Regions from separate parts of the Oceanibaculum indicum P24 genome, predicted to be linked through region 1. Evidence: riboswitches for the same ligand, from Rfam matches in the RefSeq annotation. Region 1 holds a riboswitch; the other holds the start of a gene.

Region 1 (8,347 bases):
GTCTTCGATTTCCTAGTGGTCGGCGTGACCCTGATGCCGGCGGGCGAGGGCGTGTCGGTGCTGCGTTCGCTGCGTATCCTGCGTGTACTGCGCTTGATCTCGGTCGTGCCCTCGCTGCGCAAGGTGGTACATGCGCTGCTGCGCGCCATTCCCGGCATGGGCTCGGTGGTGGCGCTGCTGTCGCTGGTGTTCTATGTCGCCGCCGTGATGGCAACCAAGCTGTTCGGCGCCAGCTTCCCGGACTGGTTCGGCACCATTGGCGCCTCCACCTATACGCTGTTCCAGGTAATGACGCTGGAAAGCTGGTCGATGGGTATCGTGCGGCCGGTGATGGAGGTCTATCCCTATGCCTGGATCTTCTTCGTCCTCTTCATCCTGCTGACCACCTTTGCCGTGCTGAACCTGTTCATCGCCATCATCGTCGATGCGATGGCGCAGGAGCACAAGGCGGAGGAGGATGAGACCCGCAGCGAACTCGGCGGAGAGCATCATGCGATCATCGCCGAAATCCGCGCGCTGAAAGAAGAAGTGGCGGCGCTGCGCCGCGAGGGGCGCTAGCCCATGCCCGCTGACGCCAACTGGGCAGGAACGCAGACGATCACCGGCCTCGGCGCGGTTGCCGGGCGCTATGACGGTTTCATCCTCGATCAGTGGGGCGTGCTGCATGACGGCAAAACGCCCTATCCGGGTGCGCTGGAGTGCCTGAAAGCCTTGCGCGAGGCCGGCAAGCGGGTGGTGGTGCTGTCCAATTCCGGCAAGCGCAACGACTACAATGTCGCGCTGATGGCGCGCATCGGCTTCACCCCCGACCTGTATGACGAGATGATCTCGGCAGGGGAGGATGCCTGGCGCGGCCTCGCCAGCCGGGGCAAGACCGATGCGGATGAATTCTATGCCGGCCTTGGCCGCCGCTGTTATGCGACGAAGCGACCGGGCGATTCGAGCTTCCTGGATGGCGTCGATATCGATCTGGTGGCGGATGTTGGTCAGGCGGATTTCCTGCTGCTGATCGGCGATGCCCGCGAGACCGGCCTGCTCGAGGCCTATGAAGGCTTGATAGAACAGGGGCTGGCGCGCGGCCTGCCGATGGTCTGCGCCAACCCGGACACGCACCGCGTCGATGGCGGCAGGCTGGCCGAGGCCATCGGGCTGGTGGCGGAGGAATATGAGCGGCGCGGCGGCCGCGTGCAGTGGCACGGCAAGCCCTACCCGCCGATCTACCGCAGCTGCCTTGCCAGCCTGGGCCTGTCCGACAAGGGGCGCATCCTCGCCGTCGGCGATTCGCTGCATCACGACATCGCAGGCGCTGCCCGCTTCCGCTGCGACAGCGCGCTGGTGGCCGACGGCATTCATGGCGCGGCGCTGGGTGTGAGCGGGAACAGGCTGCCGACGGAGGCCGCCTGGCGCGGCTTCATCGCCGACAAGCCTGTGCGACCGACATATCTGATGGGCCGTTTCGTCTGGTAGCGCGATCTTGTCCGCCGGCTTTCCCGCGTGACATGATCGACGGCACCGGCATCAAGACCGGCGGGAGGGTGAAATGACTGCATTACCGAGGATCGAGGGCGATTGCGTCTGGCATGGCGCCGAAATGGCGACGTCGGAGCGCTGGATTGTCGAGCTGACGGGCCAGGACATCGCGGCGCTGGATGCGGCGCTGGCCCATGTCGAGGCGCAGGGCATGGCCTGGCACGATATCACCCGCGAGAGCTTCCCGCTGGGCGCGCTGGCCGACAGGCTGGAGGCGGTCCGTGAGGAGCTGGAGAATGGCAGCGGCATGGTGAAGCTGCGCCGCATCCCGGTGGAGCGCTATTCGGAGGCCCAGCTGAAGAAGCTGTATTTCGGCCTCGGCAAGCATCTGGGATACACGCTGTTCCAGAATAACCGCGGCGAACTGATGCGCGAGATCCGTGACGAGGGGGCGAGCGTCGTCGGCGAACGCTATGGCCAGGTGCAGACCAAGGATAATGGCACCTTCCTGTCCTCCTACGCCCGCACCCTGTCGAACGGGGCGCTGCGCTTCCATACCGACCGCTGCGATGTGGTCGGCCTGCTGTGCGTTCGCCAGGCCGCCAATGGCGGGGTCAGCAAGCTGTGCTCCTCCCCCATGGTCTATAACACCATCCGGGAGCGCCGGCCGGACCTGCTGGAGGTGCTGTGCCAGCCCTATTACCGCAGCCGCTTCGGCGAGGAGAAAGGGGCGGAGCAGGTGGCCTATCCGCTGCCGATCTTCGGGCTGCGCGACGGCAAGCTGACCAGCCACTATTCGCTGACCTATATCGAGGCGGCGGCCTTCATCGCCGGCGTGCCGCCGATGACCGACGCGCAGAAGGAAGCGCTGGCGCTGTTCCAGGCGACGATGGAGGAATTGTCCTTCGAGATGGTGCTGGAGCCGGGCGACATTCAGCTGCTGAACAACCATGTCGTCTATCATGGCCGCACGCCCTTCACCGACGACGCCACGCAGGGCCGCGACCGCCTGCTGTTCCGGCTCTGGCTGTCGATGCCGAACAGCCGCCCGCTGCCGCAGGATCACAGCGTCCTGTGGCGCCATGTGGAGGCCGGCGCGGTGCGCGGCGGTATCGGTCAGGAAGCACTGCTTCCAGCCTGAACAAGCGCCGTGTCAAGAACACAATAGCCTTGACAGTATTGGGATAACCGCTACCGTATCTAGTGGTTATGGTTCCCCGATTCGGTAGATTTGGGGCTAAGACGGGAATTCGGTGCGGCGGGCTTTCTGCTAAATCCGGAGCTGTCCCCGCAACTGTGAGCGGCGAGTTTTTGCCCTTTCATGCCACTGAATGCCCGGAGCGAGGCCGGGATTCGGGAAGGCCGGGCAAGCAACGGCGACCCGCAAGCCAGGAGACCTGCCATGACCAGACGTATGACCTTGGGCGGGGTGTCCTTTGGGTCGCTTGCGGGGAGGGGGATTGTGCCCGCGGGATGACCTGTTGCCCTGTCACCACCTGATCGACGGGGTAGCGATGTCCTCTCTGGCTTTCGATTTCGACTATGACGGCAATCTCGTTCCGCAGACTCCGGGCGGGCCTTCCCAGTCTCGTCCGGCGCAGGCGCGCCCGGTACAGCCTCGGCCCGTGCAGCAGCGCCCGCGCGTGCAGCCGCCGGAGCCGGATTTCCCGCATCAGCAGGCCCTGAATCTGGAACGCCGCGCGCCGCTGCCCTATCCGCTGGCGCCGCGTCCTCAGCCTTCCGACCTGAAGCTGGACCGCGACCGCGACGCGCTGCTGACCGCTTTCGGCAAGGCGACGCTGACCGACCGCTACCTGCTGGCAGGTGAAAGCTATCAGGACATGTTCGCGCGGGTCTCCTGCGCCTTCGCCGACGATATCGGCCATGCCCAGCGCCTCTATGACGCCATGTCGCGCCTGTGGTTCATGCCGGCGACGCCGGTGCTGTCCAATGGCGGCACCACGCGCGGCCTGCCGATTTCCTGCTTCCTGAACGCGGTGCCGGACTCGCTGGATGGCATCGTGCGCACCTGGAACGAGAATGTCGCGCTGGCCTCCAATGGCGGCGGCATCGGCACCTATTGGGGCCAGGTCCGCTCCATCGGCGAGGCAGTGAAGGGGGCAGGCGAGACCTCGGGCATTATCCCCTTCATCCATGTGATGGACGGTCTGACGCTGGCGATCAGCCAGGGCTCGCTGCGGCGCGGCTCGGCGGCGGTCTATCTCGACATCCACCATCCGGAGATCGAGGAATTCCTGGAAATCCGCAAGGCCTCGGGTGATTTCAACCGCAAGGGCCTGAACCTGCATCACGGCATCAACGTGACCGACGAGTTCATGGAAGCGGTGCGCGATGGCGGCCAGTTCGGGCTGAAGAGCCCGAAAACCGGTGAGGTGCTGCGCAAGGTCGATGCCCGCCAGCTGTGGCAGCGCATCCTTGAGACCCGCCTGCAGACCGGCGAACCTTATCTGTTGTACATCGACACGGTGAATCGCGCCCTGCCGAAGCATCAGCAGAAGCTGGGGCTGAAGGTTTCCACCTCCAACCTGTGCAGCGAGATCACCCTGGTCACCGGTCAGGACCAGGAGGAGAAGGAGCGCACTGCCGTGTGTTGCCTGTCCTCGCTGAATGTCGAGACCTGGGAGGAGTGGGCCGAGGAGCCGGGCTTCATCGAGGATGTGCTGCGCTTCCTCGACAATGTGCTGACCCATTTCATCGAGAATGCGCCCAGCGGCATGGAGCGCGCGACCTATTCGGCGATGCGCGAGCGCTCCGTCGGGCTTGGCATCATGGGCTTCCATTCCTTCCTGCAGGCGCGCGGCATTCCGTTCGAGAGCGCGCTCGCCAAGTCCTGGAACTTCAAGATGTTCCGCAAGATCCGCCGCGAGGCCGACGCCGCCTCGGTGGCGCTGGCGGAAGAGCGCGGGCCGTGCCCGGACGCGCATGATGCCGGCATGAAGGCGCGCTTCAGCCACAAGATCGCCATCGCGCCGACCGCCTCCATCAGCATCATCTGCGGCGGCACCAGCGCCGGCATCGAGCCGATCCCGGCCAACATATACACCCACAAGACGCTGTCCGGCGCGTTCTCCGTGCGCAACCGCCATCTGGAGACGATGCTGGAGGAAAAGGGCCAGAACACCGCCGAGGTGTGGCAGTCCATCGTGGAGAAGGAAGGTTCGGTCCAGCATCTCGATTTCCTCAGCGAGGACGAGAAGGCGACCTTCCGCACCGCCTTCGAGATCGACCAGCGCTGGATCATCGACCTGGCGGCCGACCGTGCGCCCTTCATCTGCCAGAGCCAGTCGCTGAACCTGTTCCTGCCGGCCGACATCGACAAGTGGGACCTGCACATGCTGCACTGGTCCGCCTGGAAGCGCGGCATCAAGAGCCTGTATTACTGCCGCTCCAAGTCGATCAGCCGTGCCGCCTTCGCCGGCAAGCTGGATGCCAAGGCGGAGGAGGGCGAGACGTCGGCCTTCGATAACCAGGCCCCAACCGATTACGAGGAGTGCCTGGCATGTCAGTAAATCTGGGTTATCTGAACCCGCGCGATCTGGTCGGTACCGGCAAGGTCGGGCTGCTGACCGCCACCGGCACCTATGATGTGAACCGCTATGGCTGGGCCTACGAATACTGGAAGCGCCAGCAGCAGACCCACTGGATGGGCGAGGAAGTGCCGCTGGGCGGCGACATCAAGGACTGGGCCTCGGATCGCGTCAGCGATTCCGAGCGGGCGTTGCTGACGCAGATTTTCCGCTTCTTCACCCAGTCGGACGTCGAGGTCGGCGACAATTACCTGAAGCGCTACATCCCGCTGTTCCAGCCGCTGGAACTGCAGATGATGATGGCCGCCTTCTCCAACATGGAGACGGTGCATATCGACGCCTATGCGCTGCTGCTGAAGACTCTGGGCATGCCGCAGTCGGAGTTCGAGGCGTTCCGCGACTATTCGGAGATGCGCGCCAAGGCCGACTACATGCACACGTTTGGCGTGGAGACGGTGTCGGACGTCGCCCGCACGCTGGCCATGTTCGGCGCGTTTACCGAGGGCATGGCGCTGTTCGCCAGCTTCGCCATGCTGCTGAACTTCCCGCGCCACAACAAGATGAACGGCATGGGGCAGATCGTCTCCTGGTCGGTGCGCGACGAGAGCCTGCATTGCGAGGGCATCATCCGGCTGTTCCACGAATGGCACCGGGAGACCGGCGCGGTCACGCCTGCCGTGCGCGACGACATCATCGACGTCGCCAAGACGATGGTGGGTCTTGAGGAGAATTTCGTCGATCTGGCCTTCGGCATCGGCGAGATCGAGGGGATGAAGGCCGAGGACATCAAGGCCTATGTCCGCTACATCGCCGACTGGCGGCTGACCCAGCTGCGCCTGCCCACCGTGTTCGGCTGTTTCGAGAAGACCGACACCGGCTACAAGCAGCTCACGCCGCACCCGCTGCCCTGGCTGGTGGAAATCCTGAACGGCGTGGAGCACGCCAACTTCTTCGAGCAGCGCGCGACGGAATATTCCAAGGGCGCCAGCCGCGGCAGCTGGGATGGCGGCAATGGTGTTTGGGCGCGATTCGAGCAGATGGAAAAACAGCGCGCGGAACTCGTCTCCTGATCGCGCGCAAGATAAAATAAATGCAATATATGGTTATCGATTTCTTAAGATAGTTCACATAGAAGCGTAGGGAAATTCACCTTTCTCCTAATGAAAGGATTGGGAGGGTATGAAGTCCCTACGCATCGGTTTCCAGGTTCAGCTGATTACGCTGATCGCCGTCATCGGTTTCGCGATTTTCACTGCGGTTTATCTGGTCGGCGACCAGATACGCGGCGGCTACCAGCGCGAGGCCGACCGGGCGATCGAGGCCAAGCTGCTGTCCGACCAGATCCGCTACGCCTTTCTCGACGCCCGCCGTCACGAGAAGGATTTCCTGCTCTACAAGAAGGAAGAAAGCATCGCCAGCCATGCCGAGAGGATGGCGGCGATCTCGGGCGCTATCGAGGAGATGCAGCCGAAGGTGAGCGAGGAAATCCGCGCCGGGCTGCCGGAAATCCGCGAGGGACTGGCCTCCTACGACAAGCAGTTCCGCGCCCTGGCGGAAGCCTGGAAGACCATCGGCCTGACCGACCGTTTCGGCCTGATGGGCGAGCTGCGCAATTCCATCGATGCGGCCGAGGAAAAGCTGGACGAGTTCCGCAATCACCAGCTTTCCGCGATCATGCTGATGATGCGCCGTTACGAGAAGGACTTCCTGGTGCAGGTCGATCCGCGCCTCGTCCGTTCCATCGCGGGGCGTTTCGAGGAGTTCCAGAAGGTGCTGGAGCGGTCCGACCTCTATGCTGCCGACAAGGAAGAGCTGATCAAGCGCTTCACCGTCTATGTCGAGAACATGCAGCGCGTGGGCGACCTGCGGGTGCAGATCAAGGCAGCCGAGGAAGCGCTGCAGGCGGAGTTCGCGCGCGTCGATCCCATGGTGTCGTCGCTGGGCGATGCCGTGCAGGCCTCCTACGAGGCGGCCGAGACCCAGGCCCGCAGCATCGCCGATCTGGCACGTCTCATCGTCATCGGCGCGGTGGTCGGAATCATCGTCCTGTCCATCCTCATTGCCGCCCTGGTCGGGCGCGCCATCGCAGCACCGGTAGGCCGGATGACGGACGCCATGCGGCACCTGGCCGACGGCGACAAGGAGGTGGAGATACCGGCCACCGATTACCGCAACGAGCTGGGCGAGATGGCGCAGGCGCTGGACGTGTTCCGTACCTCCATGATCGAGGCCGACAGGCTGGCGGCGGAGCAGGCGGAAAGCCAGCGCGTGCAGATCGAACGGGCCGAGCGGCTGCAGCATCTGGCGCAGGCCTTTGACAGCGAGGTGAAGGATGTGCTGGGCAGCGTGAACTTTGCCCTGCAGACCATGATCGAGACCTCGGCGTCGATGAGCGATGCCGCCAAGATGCTGAACACGCAGTCCAGCTCGGTTTCGACGGCAGCGCAGCAGGCGGCCGGCAATGTGCAGACTGTAGCTTCGGCGACCGAGGAGTTGAACAGCACCTTCGGCGAGATTTCCGATCAGGTCACCATGTCGGCCAATATTGCCCAGGACGCGGTCGCCGAGGCGAAGCGCACCAATGAGGGCATCACCCGGCTGGTCACCACCGCCGACCGTATCAGCGAGGTGGTGCGGCTGATCCAGGATATCGCCGAGCAGACCAACCTTCTGGCGCTGAACGCAACCATCGAGGCGGCGCGCGCCGGCGAGGCCGGCAAGGGTTTCGCCGTGGTGGCCTCCGAAGTGAAGAACCTGGCCACCCAGACCGCCAAGGCGACCGAGGAGACCGGCCAGCAGATCGGCGATGTGCAGGATTCGACGCAGACGGTGGTGACCGCGATCCAGAGCATCACGCAGATCATCGAGCGGATGCACGAGGCCTCTACCGCCATCGCGGCGGCCATCGAGGAACAGACGGCGGCCACCCGCGAGATCGCCCGCAATGTCGAGCAGGCGGCGGCCGGCACCGACGAGGTGACGCGCAGCATCGCCAAGGTCAGCGAATCCTCCGACGAGACCGAGCAGGCCAGCGCCTCGGTGCGGGCGGCGTCGGAAGATCTTGCCGAACAGTCGGAGCGTCTCAGCGCCCGCGTCGAGAGCTTCCTGTCGGATGTGAAGGCCGCCTAAGCGGTACCTGAGGGGAACATCGGAGAGGGATTTTTCGTTAACCCTAAATTCCCTCTGCTCAAGCGCCGGGATTTCGGTCATGATCCCGGCGTTTTAGCTCGTACTGCGGGTTACACCTCTCATGACAACCGATACGGACTGGTGCCGTGACCTTCCCGTCGTCGTTACCGGCGGCATGGGGTTCATCGGCTCCAACCTTG
Region 2 (8,347 bases), on a different contig from region 1:
ATCTGCGCGGCTTCGTCGTCGATCAGCTAGGGGTGGGGCCGCAGGATGTGTTCTCGTTGGAGGAGATGATCGGCATCGACGATCTGTCGCAGCTGATCGTTTCGGAGCGCAGCGATCTTCTGTTCAAGCCGTTCAATGCCCGATTCCCCGAACGTATCCGCGATTTCGGCGGCGATTGCTTCGCGGCGATCCGGCACAAGGACATCGTGGTGCATCACCCGTTCGAGAGCTTCGACGTGGTGGTGCAGTTCTTGCGCCAGGCTGCGCGCGACCCGGCGGTCATCGCGATCAAGCAGACGCTGTACCGCACCTCGCAGGACTCGCCCATCGTGAAGGCGCTGATCGAGGCGGCCGAGAGCGGCAAGTCGGTCACCGCCATGGTGGAGCTGAAGGCGCGTTTCGACGAGGAGGCGAACATCCGCTGGGCGCGCGATCTGGAGCGCGCCGGCTGCCAGGTGGTCTATGGCTTCATGGACCTTAAGACCCACGCCAAGGTCTCGCTGGTGGTGCGCCGCGAGGGCGGCAGCTTGCGCTCCTACTGCCATTTCGGCACCGGCAATTATCATCCGGTGACGGCCAAGATCTACACCGACCTGTCCTTCTTCACCTGCGACCCGGAGCTGTGCCAGGACGCCGCCAGCGTGTTCAACTTCATGACCGGCTATGCCCAGCCGGCGAAGCTGTCGAAGCTGGCGATGGCGCCGTTCAGCCTGCGCGACACGCTGCTGGCCCAGATCCGCAACGAGGTGCGTAACGCAAAGGTGGGCAAGCCGGCGGGCATCTGGGTGAAGCTGAACTCGCTGGTCGATGAGAAGCTGATCGATGCGCTCTACGGTGCCTCGCAGGCTGGCGTGCCGGTCGAGCTGGTGATCCGCGGGATTTGCTGCCTGCGTCCGGGCATCAAGGGGCTGTCGGAGAATATCCGGGTGAAGAGCATCGTCGGCCGCTTCCTGGAGCATGGCCGGATCGCCTGCTTCGCCAACGGCCATCCGATGCCCTCGCCGGAGAACAAGCTGTTCATCTCTTCCGCCGACTGGATGCAGCGGAATATGGACCGCCGCGTCGAGACGCTGGTGCTGATCGACAACCCCACGGTGCACGAGCAGATCCTCGACCAGATCATGGTCGCCAACCTGAAGGATGTGCAGCAAAGCTGGCGCCTGCGCCCCGATGGCACGTACAGCCGCCTGTCCGCCGGGGAGGGGGATTTCAACGCCCATCACTACTTCATGACGAATCCAAGCTTGTCCGGCCGGGGCAGTGCCCTTAAGAAGTCGCAACCACTGCCGCGTTTGGTGGTGAGCTGATCCGCATCGGAACGCGACTTAGGACGCAATGCAGGAAAAACGGATCGACGATCCGGCCCTTGGGCTGAATACCGGCACGTTTGGAACCGGTGGCCATGTCGGTGTCATCGACATCGGTTCCAACTCCATCCGCCTCGTGGTCTATGACCGGCTGGAACGCGGCTTTCTGCCGCTGTTCAACGAGAAGGCGCTGTGCGGCCTCGGCAAGGGTCTGAGCGAGACCAACCAGCTTTCGGAAGAGGGCGTGGCGGCTGCCTTTGATAGCCTGGCGCGCTTCGCCGCCGTGGCGCGCGGCATGAATGTCACCACGTTGCATGTGCTGGCGACCGCAGCCGTGCGCGATGCCGGCAACGGTGCCGCTTTCGTAGAAGAAGTTGAACGCCGGCTGGGCTTCGATATCCGCATCCTCTCAGGCACGGAGGAGGCGCGGCTTTCAGCGCTGGGTGTGTTGTGCGCGATGCCGCAGGCCGATGGTATGGCCGGCGATCTCGGCGGCGGCAGCATGGAGCTGGTCGATCTGCGTGTCGGCAATATCGGCCAGCAGACGACCCTGCCGCTGGGGCCCTTACGGTTGGCCGCGCTGGATGGGGCGCCGAACCGTAAGAAGCTGATCGCCCATATCGACCAGCATTTGTCCAGCGTGCCCTGGCTGTCCGGCCTGAAGGGGCGGCCGCTCTATGCCGTTGGCGGCGGCTGGCGCTCCATCGCCAAGGCGCATATGGAGATGAGCGGTTATCCGCTGCACATCCTCCATGAATACCGACTGCAGACTCCGGTACTGGTGGAATTCCTCGACCGGTTGCAGCAGATCGGGAAGTCCGACCTGAAGGCCATCAATGGCGTTTCCAAGCGCCGGCTGGACACCATCCCGATGGCGGCGTTGCTGATGCGCCGGCTGCTGACGCTGGCCGAACCGTCGAGCGTGGTCTTCTCCGCCTACGGCCTGCGCGAGGGTTGCCTGTTCGACCTGCTCCCGGACGCCGACAAGGCGCTGGATCCGCTGATCGAATCGGCGCGCAAGATTGCCGCTGCTGCCGGACGCTTCCCGCCGCATGGCGAAGAACTGCTGGACTGGACGACGCCGCTGTTTCCCGACGACACGCCGCTACGCCGACGGCTTCGCCACGCTGCCTGCATCCTGTCGGATACCGCTTGGGCGGAACATCCCGACTACCGCGCGGAAAACGCCTTCTGGAAGGTGCTGCGCGCGCCGATCCCCGGCTTCGACCATGCCGGCCGGGCCTTCGTCGCGCTGGCGCTGATGGCGCGCTATGTCGGCAATATCGACCTTCCAGCGGCGGAGATCGCGAAGAAGCTGCTGGACAAGGAGCAGGCCCAGCAGGCGCTGGTGCTGGGCGTCGCCCTGCGCCTGGCGCACACCTTCACCGGCGGTGCGCCCGGCATCCTGCGCGACACGCCGCTACGGCCGGGGCTGGGCAAACTGCAGTTCGCCATTGCCCCGGCGCATGCCGCGCTGGGCGGCGATGTGGTGAAGCGGCGGCTCGAGTCGCTGGCCGCCGCCCTGGGTCAGGCCGGAGAGATTATCCTCCTGCCGTGAGGTCCTATCCGGTCAGTCCGGGCGGTTCATTACGAAGACCTCGTTCACCACGGCATATTCCATGTAGCCAAGGCGCGAGATCGGGCGGAACCGCGTCACATCGACGAAGCCCTTCTCGTTGATGACCTCGTCAGCGATGTGGATGCCGACCACGCGGCCGAAGATCACGTAATTGCCGCGCTCCGGATCCCAGCTCGGCATCTTCACGGTCTGCAGATACTTGCATTCCAGATGCACCGGGGAGCCTTTCACCCGCGGCGGCTTCACCATGCTGGAGGGCAGCATCTCCAGCCCGGCAGCCTCGAACTCGTTCTGCCCGGCAGGCAGGCCGGCGGAGGAGATGTTCATCTCGTTGCGCAGGTCGTAGGTCGCCATGTTGACCACGAACTCGCCGGTCTTCTCGGCATTGCCATGGCTGTCCTTGAAGGCCGGCGCTTCCGGGCGCAGGCCGGCGGCGAACATCACGCAGGGCGGGTCGGATGCAACGGCGTTGAAGAAGCTGTAGGGGGCGAGGTTGGGGCGGCCATCCTCGTCTAGCGTGGAAATCCAGCCGATCGGCCGCGGCACGACCAGCGACTTGAACGGGTCGCGCGGCAGGCCGTGATTCTTCTTGTCGGGTTCGTAGAACATACGAAATTCGCTCCTGGAATAGGGAGGCCGGTGCCGGCCGGATGGCGGCGTAGCCGATGAGATGGCAAGAGAGTAGCGAGGCGGAAGCGGGGAGGCCAGAGGCTATTGGTGGCCGATGGTATGCATGCCGTCGCTATGCGTCCTTGCCTCGCCAGTCGGCAATCCTATAGAACTGGAGCCAGCGTTGGTTCCCGCAAGGGATGAAAAGGGAACGCGGTGCGTCTGGCCCCGGCCGGGCAATGCCGCGACTGTCCCCGCAACTGTAGGCGGCGAGTGCCGGTCCAAACAGGCCACTGGGAAACCGGGAAGGCAGGATCGGTGCAGCGACCCGCAAGTCAGGAGACCTGCCTGCGCGAGCACGTCCCGCGACCGTCGATCGGGGTGAATCGTCGGAACGGCTGTCCGCAGCGGTGACGCCATTCCATTGGCCGGGTTGCCGGGGGCGGAAGGGTTATGGACTGTCGCGGGTCTCACTCTCTCCATCACGGGGCATTCATGTCCCTTCCGGTGTCGCGCAACCTGCTTTCGCGTCATCTCTCGGTGGGGTTTCCATGTCTTTCCGTTCCTATCTGCTGATCGGCAGCGCCCTCTGCGCTGCCGCACTTCCCGCTGCCGCCGTTCGCGCGCAGACCCAGCCCAGCGACAGCGTCGCCCAGCTCATGCCGCACATCGTCATCACCGCGACTCGCGCCGAAACCGAGCTGGAGCGCGTACCGGCCCGGGTCACGGTGATCGACCGCGAGGCCATTGACCGTGGCGGCTACCAGAGCGTGGAGGAGGCGCTGCGCACCGTGCCCGGTATCTCCGTCGTGCGTCTTGGCGGGCCGGGTCAGCAGACTTCCGTCTTCATGCGCGGCGCCAACAGCGACCATGTGCTGGTGCTGGTCGATGGCGTACCGGTGAACGACCCCTCGGGGGCGGGCGGCGCCTATAATTTCGGCGACGATCTGGTCGGTGACCTTGAGCGCATCGAGGTAGTGCGCGGCCCGGTTTCCAGCCTCTATGGCAGCAACGCTATCGGCGGCGTCATCAATCTGATCACCCGTGCGCCGTCCCGGAAGAAAGCTGAAATCTTCGGCCAGGCCGCTGGCGGCAGCCACGGCACGGCGCGGGCACAGGCGGGTCTGCGCGGCCGCTCGGATGGTTTCGACTATATGGTCAGCGCCGAGCATTTCCGCACCGACGGCGTCAACCTCTCGCCCTCCCGGATCGCCCGCAACACCGGGGAGGAGGATGGCTCCGAGATCACCACGCTGACCGGCAAGCTGGGCTATGACATTGGCAATGCCGGGCGGGTGGACGCGCTGCTGCGCTATCGCCGCAACGAATTCGACCTCGACAATGTGCCCTATGACGAGCCGAACTACAGCGGCGAGAACGAGCATTTTCTCTACAAGCTGGGCGCAGAGGCCTATCTGCTCGACGGTAGCCTGACCTCACGAGTCGATGTCGGGCAGAGCCGCCACGACCGGAGCTTCACCAACCGGCCGGATGCCTTCAGCGCCAACCTGACCGACGACAGCTACGAATCGGTGCGCAGCTTCGCCGAGATGCAGAACACCTATCGCATCGGCGATCTGGCGGGTCTGCGCGATACGGTGCTGGTGTTCGGCGGCAGTGCCGCGCGCAGCACGGTGGAGACCAGCACGAATTCGGTCAGCGTCTGGGGGCCGTTCACCCAGTCCCTCGATGCCGAGTCCAATGACTATGCGCTCTACACCAACCTCCAGGCGCGGGTGACCGAGCGCATCGATGTAACCGCTGGGCTGCGCTATGACCTGCCGGACGATTACGGCAACACCCTGACCTACCGGATTGGTGCAGTGGTCGCCGTGCCGGAAATCCTGACGCGGTTTTCCGGTGCGGTCGGCACCGCCTACAAGGCGCCGACGCTCTATGACCGCTATGGCGTGGATAATTACGGCTATCGCGGCAACACCGGCCTGAACCCTGAGGAATCCTTCTCCTGGGAAGTCGGGTTCGAGACTGACCTGCCGGTGCGCGGGCAGGCGCAGGCGGTCAGCTTCGGGGCGACCTATTTCAAGACCGATACCGAGAATCTGATCACCAACGATTTTGCCCTGCAGACCGTGGTGAATATCGGCGAGGCGTCGAGCGAGGGGGTGGAGACTTTCCTCACCCTGCGTCCGGCGGACTGGATCCAGACCCGTCTGACCTACACTTGGATGCAGGCGCGCAACGAGGATACCGGCCAGCTGCTGCTGCGCCGGCCACGCCATCAGGGCTCTTTCGCTGTCGATCTAAAGCCGGCGCGGGACTTCAGCTTCGGGCCGGAGCTGGTCTATGTCGGCAGCCGGCTGGATGTGGCCTATGATGATGCCGGCAATTTCCTCGGCAACCGCCCGAACGGCTCCTACACGCTGGTCAATCTGTCGGGCGCCTATCAGCTGCGTGAGGATGTCTCGCTGTTTGGCAAGGTCTACAATTTGTTCGACCGCGAGTATGAGCCGTCGAACGGCTTTGCCGGGCGCGGCCTGACCGCGCTGGTCGGGGTGCGCGGCAGCTTCTGATCCACGCCTTCCGGCGATTTTTCGGGGACCGCCTGCCGGCCTGCCGGTTTTCCGTTTGCCCAATCGGGTCAAACCCGGTAGGTAAGCGGGCGGTTTCTCGAAGAACCCGGAGGATACAGGTGACGGCGCAAAACGCCGGCGATACCGGCCCGCGCGCGCTGCTTCCCAACGGCCTGCGCGATGTGCTGCCGCCCGAAGCGGCCCAGGAATCCGAAGCTGTCCGGACGCTGCTGGATTATATGCGCGGCTATGGCTACCAGCTGGTGAAGCCGCCTTTGGTCGAATTCGAGGCCAGCCTGCTGGACGGCGCCAGCCCGAAGATGGGGACCCGCATTTTCCGTGTCATGGACCCGGTCTCGCAGCGCATGATGGGCGTGCGCGCGGACATGACCATGCAGATCGCGCGCATCGCCACAACGCGGCTGGCCAATGCGGCACGGCCGCTGCGCCTGTCCTATGCCGGCGAGGTGCTGCGCGTGCTGGGCTCCCAGCTGTCGCCGGAGCGGCAGTTCGTGCAGGTCGGCGCGGAGCTGATCGGCAGCCCGTCCGCCGCCGCCGACGCGGAAATCTGCGTCATGGCGCTGGAAGCGCTGGCCGCCGTCGGCGTACGCAATGCCTCCATCGACCTGATGATGCCGACACTGGTGCCGGCGGTCTGCGCCGCCGCCGGGCTGGACGCGCCCGGCATCGCCCGTATCCGCGCCGCCCTCGACCGCAAGGACGCGGCGGAGGTCGCCGCTGTCGGTGGAACAGTCGGCAGCGTGCTGGCAGAGCTGTTGCAGGCCAGCGGTCCGGTGAACCGCGCCTTCGAGAAGCTGGCCGGTCTCGACCTGCCGCCAGCCGGGCAGGAGGTGCTGGCGCGTCTGCGCCAGGTCGTCGATCTGATGCGCGCTGCCCGTCCGGATGTCACCATCACCGTCGATCCGGTGGAGAATCGCGGCTTCGAATATCACACCGGCATCAGCTTCAGCCTGTTCGCGCGCGGCATCCGCGGCGAGCTGGGGCGGGGCGGGCGCTATCTGGCCGGCGCATCGCGTGAGCCCGCGACCGGCTATACGCTTTATATGGACACCGTGATGCGCGCCCTGCCGGCGCTGGAGAATGGCCGCCGGCTGTTCCTGCCCTATGGGACGCCGCGCGCCGAAGCCGTCCGTCTGGCCGGAGAGGGCTGGACGGTCGTCACAGGGCTTGAACCGGCAGCCGACAGCCAGGCGGAGGCGCGGCGGCTGGCCTGCAGCCACTGGCTGCATGGCGACAGTATTTCGCCTGTCGCGTCCTAGTTCGTCACGCGTCAGACTATCCTCAGCAACGCAAGAAACCGCGAGTAAGCAGCATGTCCAACGTTACGGTCATCGGCGCCCAGTGGGGCGATGAAGGCAAGGGCAAGATCGTCGATTGGCTCTCCGAGCGCGCCGATGTCGTGGTGCGCTTCCAGGGCGGCCACAATGCCGGTCATACCATTGTCTGCGGCAACCAGACCTACAAGCTCAGCCTGCTGCCCTCGGGCGTCGTGCGCGGCAAGCTGTCGATCATCGGCAATGGCGTGGTGGTCGATCCCTGGGCGCTGCTGCGCGAGATCGAGACGGTGCGCGCGCAGGGGCTGAACATCACGCCCGACACGCTTAAGGTTGCCGATAATGCGGCACTGATCCTGCCGCTGCACCAGCGCATCGACCAGGCGCGCGAGGAGGCGAAGGGCGCGCGCAAGATCGGCACCACCGGCCGCGGCATCGGCCCGGCCTATGAGGACAAGGTCGGTCGTCGCGCCATCCGCATCTGCGATCTGGCGGAACCGGAGACGCTGGCCGAGAAGGTCGATGACCTGGTTGCCCACCACAATGCCTTCCTGCGCGGCCTTGGCGTCGAGGAGGTCGATGCCGCTGAGCTTCTGGCCGCGCTGAAGGAGATCGCGCCGAAGCTGCTGCCCTATGCGCACAGTGTCTGGCGCCACCTGGAGGAAGCCCGCAAGCAGAGCAAGCGCGTGCTGCTGGAAGGCGCACAGGGCACCATGCTGGATATCGACCACGGCACCTATCCCTATGTGACCTCCTCCAACACGGTGGCGGGGCAGGCGTCCAGTGGTGCCGGCATCGGGCCGAGCCATGTCGGTTATGTGCTGGGCATCACCAAGGCCTATACGACGCGCGTCGGCTCCGGCCCGTTCCCGACCGAGCAGGAAAACGAGATTGGCCAGCGCCTGGGCGAGCGCGGCCGTGAGTTCGGCACCGTTACCGGACGCAAGCGGCGCTGCGGCTGGTTCGACGCCGTGATGGTGCGTCAGGCCGTGAAGGTCGGCGGCATCGACGGCATCGCGCTGACCA

What was found. A riboswitch is a leader RNA that binds a small molecule or an ion and turns the genes downstream of it on or off. The one in region 1 is predicted to bind cobalamin.
Region 2: linked by a shared signal. The riboswitch ahead of P24_RS13590 (TonB-dependent receptor plug domain-containing protein) and the one ahead of P24_RS00275 (ribonucleoside-diphosphate reductase subunit alpha) in region 1 are both predicted to bind cobalamin.

Annotation. Positions count from the first base shown of each region.
Region 1 covers NZ_AMRL01000001.1:50,845-59,191, reverse strand. The annotation lists gene P24_RS00290 (ion transporter) at 1-558, shown strand, start outside; gene P24_RS00285 (TIGR01459 family HAD-type hydrolase) at 562-1,467, shown strand; gene P24_RS00280 (TauD/TfdA family dioxygenase) at 1,541-2,611, shown strand; cobalamin riboswitch at 2,664-2,889, shown strand; gene P24_RS00275 (ribonucleoside-diphosphate reductase subunit alpha) at 2,985-5,000, shown strand; gene P24_RS00270 (ribonucleotide-diphosphate reductase subunit beta) at 4,991-6,088, shown strand; gene P24_RS00265 (methyl-accepting chemotaxis protein) at 6,198-8,147, shown strand; gene P24_RS00260 (NAD-dependent epimerase/dehydratase family protein) at 8,269-8,347, shown strand, end outside.
Region 2 covers NZ_AMRL01000019.1:11,390-19,736, reverse strand. The annotation lists gene P24_RS13605 (RNA degradosome polyphosphate kinase) at 1-1,307, shown strand, start outside; gene P24_RS13600 (Ppx/GppA family phosphatase) at 1,336-2,865, shown strand; gene P24_RS13595 (flavin reductase family protein) at 2,878-3,495, opposite strand; cobalamin riboswitch at 3,664-3,861, shown strand; gene P24_RS13590 (TonB-dependent receptor plug domain-containing protein) at 4,047-6,026, shown strand; gene P24_RS13585 (ATP phosphoribosyltransferase regulatory subunit) at 6,146-7,306, shown strand; gene P24_RS13580 (adenylosuccinate synthase) at 7,360-8,347, shown strand, end outside.